3 regions of the Qipengyuania algicola genome follow, and region 1 is predicted to be linked to each of the others. Evidence: predicted binding sites of a transcription regulator. Region 1 holds the regulator's gene; each other region holds the start of a gene.
The links. Region 1 encodes LexA, which represses DNA repair genes until DNA is damaged. Its sites were predicted from a motif close to GTTCCNCNCTTGTTCT; they were not measured.

Region 1 (4,284 bases):
TGCTTCCTGTTCGCCAAGAACCATCACCCCGCCATGGGCCGCATCCAGCCCATTCGCCTGCGGATCGGCAAACGGACGATCTTCAATCTGATGGGGCCGCTTTCCAATCCCGCGCGGGTCAAGCGCCAGCTGATCGGGATAGCCCGGCCGGGCTATGTGCCGATCTATGCAGGCGCCAAGGCACGGCTGGGAACAGAGCGTACGATGATTGTTTCAGGCGATGAAGGTCTGGATGAACTCAGCCTCGCAGGCGGGAACGAAATTGCCGATGTGATGGGCAACCGTTTCGATATGCGTCGGGCCGATGCTTCCTTTGTGGGCCTGCCCCACGCCCCTATCGAGGCCATCCGTGGCGGGGATGCAGAGCACAACGCGGCGGCTCTCAAAGCTCTGCTGCGCGGTACACCCGGCCCCTACCGCGATGCGGTGATTTTCAATGCGGCGGCGACATTGCTGGTTGCGGGAGTGTCGGAGGATTGGGAAGAAGCCGCAGCGATGGCCGCGCGCGCGCTCGATGAAGGGGATGCGCGCAAGCTCCTTGTCCGCTGGATCGACATGGCAGTCTAGGCGCGCACGCAATGAACAAGCTCGATGAGATTTGCGCCACCAAGCGCACCGAAGTGACTGCGCGGAAATCGGCGACCACCCTTGGGCGGCTGTCCGAGCAGGCGGGCAGGCAATCTCGGCCACGCGGGTTCGAACAGGCCTTGCGCCGCGCCTCTGCAAGCGGCTTCGGCCTTATCGCCGAGATCAAGAAAGCCTCCCCCTCCAAGGGCCTTATCCGCGCGGATTTCCGTCCCGCCGACCATGCCCGCGATTATCAGGCAGGCGGTGCTGCCTGTCTGTCTGTCCTGACCGATGCCCCTTATTTTCAAGGCCATGAAGATTATCTGGTCGCCGCCCGTTCCGCATGTGACCTGCCTGTCCTGCGGAAGGATTTCATGGTCGATCCATGGCAGTGTGCAGAGGCACGCGCTATGGGTGCGGATGCCATTCTGATTATCGTGGCGGCTCTCTCGGACGCCCAGATGGCCGAGATTGAAAGCGCCGCTCTCGAACATGATATGGACGTGCTCGTCGAGGTGCATGACGAGGCCGAGATGGAACGCGCGCACGCGCTACGCTCCCGACTGATCGGAGTGAACAACCGCGATCTGAAAACTTTCAACACCAGTCTCGAAACCACCGAGCGGCTCGCCAATCTGGCACCAGACGGCGCTTTGCTGGTCGGCGAGAGCGGCATCGCCAGCCATGCCGATTGCATCCGCCTGTCGAACTGCGGCGTGCGCACATTTCTGGTTGGCGAGAGCCTGATGCGCTCTGCCGATGTTGCGGCCGCGACCCGTGCTTTGCTGACTGGTAAATGAGACGGCTGTGCTGACCCGCCGCGATATGCCAGACACTACCCCATGACAGACCTGACCCATCTCGACGCCGCCGGAAAAGCCCGGATGGTGGATGTCGGCTCAAAGGCCGAAACGGCGCGCCGCGCGGTCGCGGAAGGGTTCATTTCCATGAGCGCCGAGGCCCTCACCGCGATCCGCGAAGGCACTATGCCCAAGGGTGATGTGCTGGCAGCCGCGCGCATCGCGGGCATCATGGCGGCCAAGAAAACCGGCGAATTGATCCCGCTGTGCCATCCGCTAGCTCTCGATGCAGTGAGCGTGGATTGTGCGGTCGAGGATACCCGCGTGCGCGTGACTGCAACCGCTTCTTTGACGGGCAAGACCGGCATCGAGATGGAAGCCCTGACCGCGACAAGCGTCGCCCTGCTAACCGTCTACGACATGGCCAAGGCGCTCGATAAGGGCATGGTCATCAGCGGGGTGCGTCTGCTGGCAAAATCCGGCGGTAAATCGGGCGACTGGCACGCCGATAACTAGCGGTCCCTGCGTGGGACGAAATCAGGAACGCCTGTTCCAGCCTATCCCCTCCAAAATGGCTGTATTGCTTGACTTTGGGAATTCTGTTCCGTAATCGTTCCGTATTCGTTCGCCGTCCGGTGCGCGAAGTCTGAATGGTAATGGAGGCTTGCCGATGCTCACGGCGAAGCAGCATGAACTGATCCAGTTTATCCAGCAGCGACTGGAAGAGACAGGGATTTCGCCCTCGTTCGAGGAAATGAAAGAAGCGCTCGATCTGAAAAGCAAATCGGGCGTGCATCGTTTGATTTCCGCTCTGGAAGAACGGGGGTTTATCCGCCGCCTGCCCAATCGCGCGCGGGCGCTGGAAGTGATCCGGCAGCCGGAAGACGCGGTGCCGGGCGCGGTCAAGAAGCCGCAAGCGGCCAATGATCTGGTAGGTGCGCGAACGTCCGCACCGGCCGCCTCGCCGCAGCCTGCCAATGATGTGATCGAGATCCCGCTGCATGGCCGGATTGCAGCAGGCGCTCCAATCGAAGCGCTGGAGGACTATCAGAGCCTGCCGGTCCCGGCGGCGCTGCTTGGCCCCGGTGATCATTACGCGCTGGAGGTTTCGGGCGATTCGATGATCGAGGCAGGCATTTTCGATGGCGATTTTGCGCTTATCCGCCGGACCAACACGGCACGCGACGGAGAGATCGTGGTGGCGCTGGTAAACAATGAAGAAGCCACGCTGAAATATCTCCACCGTGACAGCGGCAATGTCCGGCTCGATCCGGCCAATGCCGCCTACGAGGCGCAGGTCTACGCCCCTGCCCAGGTCGAGGTTCAGGGCAAGCTGGCAGGATTGCTGCGGCGCTACCATTAAGCCCATCTGGCCCCAGGCAGATAACATCCGGCCAGCGGTTCAAGGACCGCTGGCCGGATTTGTTTTCATGACAGAGAATTGTGCCAGTTTACCTTGGGTTTCCGCCCCCAAAGCCTTCGGTTCGCCCGCGCCACCAGCCATGCTGTCCTTGGGTGTCCGCCACTCGGGTGATTGTCTCGTCTGCGAGAACAATCGCCAGACCGCCGCTCTCGCTCAGAGTCCGCCGATCAGCCTTCAGCCAGCGCGGCAGACACGATCTCGGCAGATAACGATCCGCCACCACGATATCTGCGCGCTCGCAGGCAGCGGAAAGGGCGCGCTCGCTCACCAGATCGCGGCTGCGGGCCATCAATATTTGCCAAGTCCGCCCGCCCCGCTCGATCGCGATGACGCAGAAATCGCGCGAACATTCGGCCCCTTCCCAGTCAGCTAGCGGCACAACATCGCCCGAAGTGCCGGCCATCTCTTGCAGATTCTCGCGCGCATAGTCCGACCGGCTCTCCCGCAGCATCAGCAATCGCCGATCCTCGCCCGCAATGCCGACATGACGCCCGTCATCCGAAATCAAAATATCGGGAACGGGCGTGGCGATCATCATGGCCGTCCCGATAGCCGCCGGGACCAGCCCCAATGCCCGCTTGCGCCCCTTCCACAAGGCCAGCCACAAACCGCCAGTCACAAACATGGCGAAAGTAGCGTAAGACATTTGCGGCAACAGCTTTACCGCACCGGGCTGCGCCGAAGTCCAATGGGCAATGTCGAGCAGCTGATCGAGCGAGAACTCCGCCAGCCACCAGACCGGTTTGCCCAGGCCCACCAGATCAAGCAGCAGCGCCAGCGCTATCAAGGGCATCGAAACAAACGTCACCAGCGGGATCGCCACCACATTGGCAAATGCGCCGTAAACTCCCGCCCGGTGGAAGTGGAACAAGACGATGGGCATCAGGGCGAACTCGATAACCAGCCCCGTGACCAGCAGCATCGTGCCCCGCCGCGCCGTGCGGGCAAGCCAGCTCTCCTCCCGTGCGGCCAGAAACTCCTTCACCGGGTCGCAATTGTGCAAAGCGACGATCGCCAGCACCGCGGAAAAGCTCATCTGAAAACTGGGACCGGCCAGCGATTCCGGCCACAGGAACAGCACGAATGCCGCTGCCAGCGCGACCATGCGCAATGACAAGGCCTGCCGCCCGAGCGCCAGCGCGCCCAGCACCAGCAAGGCCGCTGCACAGCTTCGCACCGTGGGCACCTCCGCGCCCGTCAGCAAGGTATAGCCTATGCCCGCCAGCGCCCCGATCCCCGCCGCGACAACCGGCAGTCGGACGCGCAGGGCCAGCCATGGCCAAAGAGCCAGCAGCTTGATCGCCAAAAAATACGCGCCCGCAATCACTGCGCTCACATGGAGCCCGCTGATCGAGAGCAAATGGGTCAGCCCCGAATCGCGCATCGCCTCCTCGTCACGCTCGGCGATTGCCCCCCGGTCCCCGCTGGCAAAAGCCGCTGCGATGGTTCCTTCAGAGCCCGAAACATTGGCGCGAACATGGGCCGACAAGATGC
Region 2 (4,284 bases), 1.2 Mb from region 1:
GCGGCGGGCGAATGCACCGAAAGCGGGCTGCACGGAGCAAACCGGCTCGCGTCGAATTCCTTGCTGGAATGCTTTGTCTATGGCGAGGCAGCGGCGAAGGATATTCTGGAGCGGTGGGACGAACTGCCACAGCCGCCCGCGATCAAGGGCTGGGACGAAAGCCGGGTGACGGACAGTGACGAGGAGGTCGTGATCAAGCAGAACTGGACCGAAATCCGCCGCTTCATGTGGAACTATGTCGGCATCGTGCGCACCACCAAGCGTCTGGAACGCGCCCGCAACCGCCTGCGCATGCTGGGTCAGGAGATCGAGGATTATTACGGCTCTTTCCGCGTCACCACTGACCTGATCGAGCTACGCAACCTGCATCAGGCGGCAGTCCTGATCGTCGAAAGCGCACTGGAACGCCACGAAAGCCGGGGCCTGCATTACACGCTCGATTATCCGGAAACCGATGAAGTAGCGCGCGATACGGTGTTGGTGCCTTGAAATGGGTGAGCGCTTTGCCGCTCTGGGTCCCCGCTTTCGCGGGGATGACGAGCCCACTTACCGTCATTCCCGCGCACGCGGGAACCTAGGGTGGAGCAGCGCGAGGTCCAACCGGCGGTCTATTTGCTGGCGTCCCAGCGGAACGGCACCCTCTATTGCGGTGTAACATCCAATCTCGTGCAACGCATCGCCCAGCACCGCGCAGGCAATTATTCCGGCTTCACGAAAGAGCATGGAGTCCACCGCCTAGTGTGGTTTGAACTGCACGGGACTATGGAAGACGCCATCACGCGCGAGAAGCGGATCAAGAAGTGGCGCAGGGCTTGGAAGCTCGAACTGATCGAGGCTGAAAACCAGCGCTGGCTTGATTTGGCCGAGCAATTCGGGTTCGAAGCGCTTTGACACTCTGGGTTCCCGCATACGCGGGAATGACGAAGGAACAAAAATGCCCACAACCACAGCCAACAACCTGACCCTCCATTACGATGAGCACGGCGATGCCTCGCATCCGCCGCTCCTGCTGGTCATGGGCCTCGGCGCGCAGATGACGCTTTGGCCGATGGAGCTGGTCGAGGCGCTGGTGGCGCGCGGCTTTCGGGTCATCCGCTTCGACAACCGCGATATCGGGCTGAGCGATAAATTCGACGGGCAGAAGGTGCCGGGCGTCGTGCGCCACATCCTCTTCCGCCGTTTCGGCCTGCGCCCCAAGGTGCCCTATACGCTGGCCGACATGGCCGCCGACGGGGCCGCGCTGCTGGACAGTCTGAAGATCGAGCGCGCGCATGTCGTGGGCGCCAGCATGGGCGGGATGATTGCCCAGCTGATGGCAATCAACCATGCGGACAAGCTGCACAGCCTCACCTCCATCATGTCCACCACCGGCAATCCAAAACTGCCGCAGGCGGAAAAGCCCGCGATCAAGGCGCTGACCACCCCGCCGCCATCGATGGAGGAGGAAGCGCTGGTTGAGCACGGGGTGAAAATCGCCCGCGCCATCGGCAGCCCGGGTTATCCCGCGCCGGAAGACCGCCTGCGCACGCGGGTGCGCAATGGCATCCAGCGCAGCGTCTATCCGCAGGGCCTGCCGCGCCAGATGGCCGCGATCATCGACGATGGCGACCGGCGCGAGCGGCTGAAATCGGTCACCACGCCCACGCTGGTGCTGCATGGCGAGGATGATCCGCTGGTCAAGCTGGAGGGCGGGCAGGACACGGCTGCCGCGATCCCCGGCGCGACGCTGAAGACCTTCCCCGGTTGGGGCCACGATCTGCCGATGGAGCTGGTCGACACCATGGCCGACGCCATTGCCGCGCACGCCCATGCGGCGGCTCCGCCAGTGACTCCGGCCGCACCTGATTCGGCCGCAGTCGCAGCCGAATAGATTCGACGTTCTGGCGGGTTTCAGTGCTGCGCGACGCTACGTCGGCGCACAAAAATTGCTCGCGCCGATTCGATTGATTCAAAAGCCCTTCCGGCCAGTTTTCCCGAATAAAATTTTTGCGCAGATTCATTTTGTGGCTTGCGCATCGCAGAACCCCAGCTTGGTCCACGCGTCGCTGCGTTGCAGCAAGCTAACACACCGCCACATCGGGCCAGCGGGCATGGTAAAAATGCGCTTTACCCTCTTGCGCGCAGAGTCCGTCTGATTCACTATCTAGTGGTTCGCAAGGCTTGCGGACCCCAAACCTAGACGAAAGACCCGCCGAAACGCGGATTCCCGCGCAAAGGGAAGGAGTCTCTCAGGCGGGATGCGGGGTGGCAGCCTGTGGATGATACGGGGGGCAATCTGGGGACGGGAAAATCCGCGTTCGCTTCCTATATGCGAGGGGGTACTCCGGTGCTCGACTCGTGAGAACGAATGTGGAACATACGGACCCTGCGCGACTCGCCGGGCCGGACAAAAAAGGGCGCGAGAGAGTGATGATGGATTTCAAAGCCGGGGATGACAGTGTGACGGGTACGGATGTTCTGGATGATACCGCGACGGAAACAGACAGCACGGCCCGGCCCGCTGCGGATGAAAAGGCACTGACCATGGACAAGACCGATGCCGGCTCCGACGCGCTGACCGCTGCGACTGCAGGCGCCATGGGCGAAGTGGCCAAGGCCGCTGCCTCTGATGCAGCGAAAGACGACAGCAAGAAGGTCAATGACCGCCGCTTTACCATCACAACCGATGCGGAGCGCGACGCGCTGCTGACCGAGTTCGGCAAGGAAACGCTGATCGACCGGTATCTGCTGCCCGGTGAAAGCTTTCAGGATCTGTTCGCCCGCGTGGCCGATGCCTATGCCGACGATCAGGAGCACGCCCAGCGGCTGTATGATTACATCTCCTCGCTGTGGTTCATGCCCGCAACGCCGGTGCTGTCCAATGGCGGCACCAATCGCGGGCTGCCGATCTCGTGCTATCTGAACTCGGTGTCGGACAGCCTCGATGGCATTGTGAACACGTGGAACGAAAATGTCTGGCTGGCGTCGAAGGGCGGCGGCATCGGCACCTATTGGGGCAATGTGCGCGGGATTGGCGAACCGGTCGGCCTGAACGGAAAGACCAGCGGCATCATTCCCTTCGTGCGGGTGATGGACAGCCTGACGCTGGCCATTTCGCAAGGCTCGCTGCGGCGGGGCAGCGCGGCCTGCTATCTCGACATCAGCCACCCGGAAATCGAGGAATTCCTCGAAATCCGCAAGCCCAGCGGCGACTTCAACCGCAAGGCGCTGAACCTGCATCACGGCGTGCTGCTGACCGATGAATTCATGGAAGCGGTACGCGCGGGCGAGGAATTCAACCTGATCTCGCCCAAGACCGGCGAAGTGCGCTCCACTGTCGATGCGCGCAGCCTGTTCCAGAAACTGGTCGAAACGCGCCTCGCCACAGGCGAGCCCTATATCGTGTTCAACGACACGGTGAACCGCATGATGCCCAAGCATCACCGCGAGCTGGGCCTGAAGGTTTCCACCTCCAACCTGTGCAGCGAAATCACGCTGCCCACCGGCATCGACCATCTGGGCAATGACCGCACGGCGGTGTGCTGCCTGTCCTCGCTCAACCTGGAAAAATGGGACGAGTGGAAGGGCGAGAAGGACTTCATCGAGGACGTCATGCGCTTCCTCGACAATGTCCTGCAGGATTATATCGACCGCGCGCCGGACGAAATGGCGCGGGCGAAATATTCCGCCGAGCGCGAGCGCAGCGTGGGGCTGGGCGTCATGGGCTTCCACTCTTTCCTCCAGTCGAAAGACCTGCCGATGGAAGGCCCGATGGCCAAGGCGTGGAACGAGAAGATGTTCAAGCATATCAGCGGCAAGGCGGAAGAAGCCTCGCTGATGCTGGCGAAGGAACGCGGGCCCTGTCCCGATGCCGCCGATATGGGCGCGATGGAGCGGTTCAGCTGCAAAATGGCAATCGCGCCGACCGCGTCGATTTCGATCATCTGCGGCGGCACCAGCGCCTGCATCGAGCCGATCCCGGCCAATATCTACACCCACAAGACGCTGTCGGGCAGCTTCATCGTGAAGAACCCCTATCTGGAGAAAATCCTCCAGAAGAAGAGCAAGGATTCCACCAATGTGTGGAACTCGATCCTGGAGAAGGGTGGCAGCGTCCAGCACCTCGATTTCCTCACTTCAGAGGAAAAGGCGGTGTTCAAGACCAGCTTCGAAATCGACCAGCGCTACCTGCTCGAATTCGCCGCCGACCGCGCGCCCTATATCGATCAGGCACAGTCGCTGAACCTGTTCATCCCGGCCGACGTCGACAAATGGGACCTGCTGATGCTGCACTTCCAGGCATGG
Region 3 (4,284 bases), 620 kb from region 1:
AACGCCCTGTCGAAAATGATCGACCCGGGCGAGCGCGTGCTGACAATCGAGGACGCCGCCGAATTGCGCTTGCAGCAGCCTCACTGGCTGCCGCTGGAAACGCGTCCGCCGAACCTTGAAGGCCAGGGCGCGATTACCATCGGTGACCTCGTGAAGAACGCCCTGCGTATGCGTCCTGACCGCATCATCCTGGGTGAGATTCGCGGCGCGGAATGTTTCGACCTTCTCGCCGCCATGAACACGGGCCACGATGGTTCGATGTGTACGCTCCACGCCAACAGCCCGCGCGAGTGCCTGGGCCGTATGGAAAACATGATCCTGATGGGCGACATCAAGATCCCGAAAGAAGCCATTTCGCGCCAGATCGCTGAATCGGTCGACATTATCGTGCAGGTGAAACGTCTGCGCGACGGTTCGCGCCGCACCACCGACATCACCGAAGTGATCGGGATGGAAGGCGACGTGATCGTGACGCAGAATCTGTTCAAGTTCGAATATCTGGACGAGAGCGAAGACGGCAAGATCATCGGCGAATTCCGCGCCAGCGGCCTGCGCCCCTACACGCTGGAAAAAGCGCGCCAGTTCGGCTTCGATCAGGCGTATCTTGAGGCTTGCCTGTAGGGCAAGCGACCCTCAAACGCCGGGCGCGGGCCATCCGGCCCGCTTGGCTCCGGCCTAACCGGCCGGCGGGCGGTCGCCCTTTGGGTCCGCTGGTTGCGGACCGAAACTGATTACAACTCTAATTGCCTGGAATGGTTCGGGGCCGCCAGGCCCCGCAAGGCCGACTGGCCGCCCGCAGCGACGCGACCTTCAGGTCGCATGAGCGAGGAGATTGCACCCCGGATGGGGTGCAGAAAACAAACATTCCTCCCCTACTGCACCAACTTCATCCCCCTTTGAGCAACGCCGGGATCGCCAGCGCCAGCAGCCCTGCTCCGATCACGGCTGAAAACAGGAAGACGCCGGTCCACGGGACCCAGCCGATCCGGTCGATCCGGACTCGGGCATTGCGCCAGCGCTCGGCCAGCAATGCCACCACCGCGAGCACCAGAAATGCACCGCCAGCCAGCGCCACCAGCGCCGCGTCGCTGGCAAAAATCAGACCATGGAAGAATTCGAGCATAGCGCGCTAACCGGCTGGGCTTTCACCCTTCCAGAGCCGGCAACAGCTTGGCCGCGCGGTGCAGCCCCTCGTGCTCGTGGACGAACTTGCCCTGCTGCTTGCGCATGGCAAGGGCCAGAATTGCCTCGGCCATCAGGCTCGCATGAACGGAGCGGTACTTGGTGTATTTTCCGCGCAGCAACAAATCCATCGCCGGGCTTGCCATGCGTCCCAGCCCCTCCAGCGGGCGCAGATCGGCGGTGCGGGTGCCGCGCAGCAGGCCGGGCCGCAGGATGTCCAGCCGCTTGAAACCGGCTTTCATCAACGCCTTTTCGGCCTCGCCCTTGGTCTTGAGATAGAAATTGTCCGAATGCGGATCAGCTCCGACCGAACTGACCGAAATCATCCGCTCCACGCCCGCTTCATGCGCCATGCGCGCCGTATCGACCACCAGATCGTAATCCACGGCGCGAAACGCGTCCTTGTCGCCGCCCACTTTGCGAATGGTGGTGCCCAGCGCGCTCACCAGCACTTCGGGCCGCAAATCCTGCAAGACATCGCCCCAATTGGCCGGATCGGCGACAAACATCTCCATCCGCGCACCCTTGGGGATGGGGGCTTCGCGCCGGGAAAGCGCCACCAGTCGCACATCCTCGCGCCCGACGCAGGCCTCCATGACCGCGCGCCCGACAAGCCCCGTGGCACCCACCAGAGCAATCCGCGTAACCTCAGACATTGCTGAGGCCCTCCGGCACTGTGCCGTAGATCTTTGCGTGCTGCGCCATGGCATAACTATCGGTCATCCCGGCGATATAGTCCACTATATGGCGGCTGCGCTCCGGCTCCTGCGCCGGCAGCTGAGCGGCCCAGCGCCCGCCCATCAGATCAGGCTCCTGCTCGTAGGCAGCGTAGAGTTTCGCAACGACGCTTTGCGCGCGGCCCGCCGTCTGTGTCTGATCGGAATGCAGATACAGCCGGTCATACATGAAGGTTTTGAGACGCCGCTCGCGCTCGAACATCGTGTCGGAAAAACCCGCCACAGGTCCCTGATAAGAAGCGACCTCCTCGCGCGAGGAAATCCCCTTCATCCGCTCCCGCGCGGTGGAAATCACATCGTTGACCATCACCCCGATCTGGTCGCGCACCAATTCGCGCAGCCGCGTTTCCTGCCGCGCATCGGGGTAGCGCAGCTCGATCGCGCGCCACAAATCGGCGACGAAATCGAGCTCCAGCAAATCGTCCAGTTTGAGAAAGCCTGCCCGCAGACCGTCATCGATATCGTGATTGTCGTAGGCGATATCGTCGGCCACCGCCGCCACTTGCGCTTCCAGACTGGGCCATGCCGCCAGATCCAGCGGATAGTCGCGGTCCAGCTCCGCCAGTGCCCAATGCGGCGCGGTCACCGGCCCGTTGTGCTTGGCCAGCCCCTCCAGCATTTCCCAGCTGAGATTGAGGCCGACATGGGTGCAATAGGGGCTTTCCAGCCGCATCAACGTGCGCAGGGTCTGGGCGTTGTGATCGAAGCCGCCATGACGCTGGAGCGCATCGTCCAGCGCCTTCTCTCCCGCATGGCCAAACGGCGGGTGGCCGATATCGTGCGCCAGACACAGCGCCTCGGTCAGATCCTCGTCCAGACCCAGTGCGCGGGCAATCGTCCGCCCGATCTGCGCGACTTCCAGACTGTGCGTCAGACGGGTGCGATAATGGTCGCCATCGGGGGCGACAAAGACCTGCGTCTTCCCGCGCAAGCGGCGGAAGGCGATGGAGTGGATGATGCGGTCGCGGTCGCGCTGGAATGCGCTGCGCGGCCCGCGCGTTTCCTCGCCTCCGGCGGAGAACTCACGCCCACGAGAGCGCAGCGGATCGGCAGCAAGGCGGGAGCGCGACATTGCCTGTGCGGATAGGCGCAGCCTTGCCCCGCGACAACGGGAACAATCGGGCAACACCGCGACAAGTCCGACAAGGCGGCGTGGGTGTGTGCCAGTCTGTGCAGTGCGGCCTAGGCTTCGGTGTCGCCCATGATCCAATCCACCGCCGCGTCGCAATGAATGCGCGCGGAATCGAAAATCGGCAGAACATTGGCGTCGACGTCGATGACCATGTCCAGCTCCGTGCAGGCGGAGATCACCGCCTTGGCGCCGGTCTGTTCCATCCGGGTGATCATCGTCTTGAAGAACCGCTGGGAGGACCGTGTGCCCTCGCCGGCCATCAATTCTTCGTAAATAATCCGGTTCACTTCGCCGACCTGTGCCATGTCCGGCGGCATCAGATCGATCCCGTGGGCGACCAGTCGCCGGCGATAGAAGCTTTCGGTCATCACATTGCGCGTACCGATCAGGGCGGCCGCTTCGGTCGCGCCTTCCTTCGCCATTTTCGCGCCGACGCAATCGGCGATATGCAGCACATCGATATTGATCGCTTCATTTACGCGGTCATACAGCCGGTGCATCGAGTTGGCGCAGATCATCAGCGCGCCGGCCCCGGCGTCCTCCATCCGTTTGGCGCTTTCGACCAGCACATCGCCCGCGCGGTCCCAATCGGCTTCATCGTCGAGCCCGAAGAGCGGGCGGAAATCCAGGCTTTCGATCAGCAGCGGAGCACTCGCCATCGGCTCCGCCCGCCGCTGAACGCCGCGATTGATCCAGCGATAATACATTCCGGTGGAGACCCAGCTCATCCCCCCGATCATGCCCAATTTACGCAATGCACAACGCTCCTGATATCCCCTGCAAGGGCCTGATCGGCGCGCAGGGTTGAAGCGGCAGTGCTTGCCCTATCGCTAGGGAGTGTCAACCGCCTCGGTGGCAGGCTCCACCACCGCATCCTCGATCCAGCCGCGCAAATCGGCTGCCGAGCGTTCGGGAATTTCCTCCATCGGCACATGGGCCACGTCTGGATAACGGATCGCGCGGTCGTTCGGCAGATGCTCCTCATACCAGTCGGCGCCGCTTGGCGGAGTGACCTTGTCCTCATCCCCCCACATCACCAGCGCGGGCATGGTCAGCGCGGCAATATCGCCGGTGTCGAACGGCCCGCCGCGCGGCGTATTGCTGCGGTCCAGCACGGCCTGACGGTTACCGGGATAGCGCAGCAATTCCCAATACCGGTCGACCTTCTCTTCGGTAATCACAGCTGGATCAGCCACCGCCCCTTTATAACTGGACTTGACCAGACTGCGCGGG

Region 2: a site for LexA is predicted at 2,341-2,356, ahead of ACFCW2_RS04040 (ribonucleoside-diphosphate reductase subunit alpha). Genes of this name have one in related genera too.
Region 3: a site for LexA is predicted at 3,031-3,046, ahead of ACFCW2_RS01315 (deoxyguanosinetriphosphate triphosphohydrolase). Genes of this name have one in related genera too.

Annotation. Positions count from the first base shown of each region.
Region 1 is NZ_CP170453.1:2,523,915-2,528,198, reverse strand. Features, by position in the region: gene trpD (anthranilate phosphoribosyltransferase) at 1-567, shown strand, start outside; gene trpC (indole-3-glycerol phosphate synthase TrpC) at 579-1,367, shown strand; gene moaC (cyclic pyranopterin monophosphate synthase MoaC) at 1,410-1,883, shown strand; gene lexA (transcriptional repressor LexA) at 2,038-2,730, shown strand; gene ACFCW2_RS12000 (ComEC/Rec2 family competence protein) at 2,819-4,284, opposite strand, start outside.
Region 2 is NZ_CP170453.1:840,646-844,929, reverse strand. Features, by position in the region: gene nadB (L-aspartate oxidase) at 1-489, shown strand, start outside; gene ACFCW2_RS04050 (GIY-YIG nuclease family protein) at 580-891, shown strand; gene ACFCW2_RS04045 (alpha/beta fold hydrolase) at 935-1,870, shown strand; gene ACFCW2_RS04040 (ribonucleoside-diphosphate reductase subunit alpha) at 2,413-4,284, shown strand, end outside.
Region 3 is NZ_CP170453.1:258,473-262,756, forward strand. Features, by position in the region: gene ACFCW2_RS01300 (CpaF family protein) at 1-621, shown strand, start outside; gene ACFCW2_RS01305 (hypothetical protein) at 887-1,123, opposite strand; gene ACFCW2_RS01310 (NAD(P)H-binding protein) at 1,146-1,838, opposite strand; gene ACFCW2_RS01315 (deoxyguanosinetriphosphate triphosphohydrolase) at 1,831-2,991, opposite strand; gene ACFCW2_RS01320 (aspartate/glutamate racemase family protein) at 3,102-3,806, opposite strand; gene ACFCW2_RS01325 (alpha/beta fold hydrolase) at 3,882-4,284, opposite strand, start outside.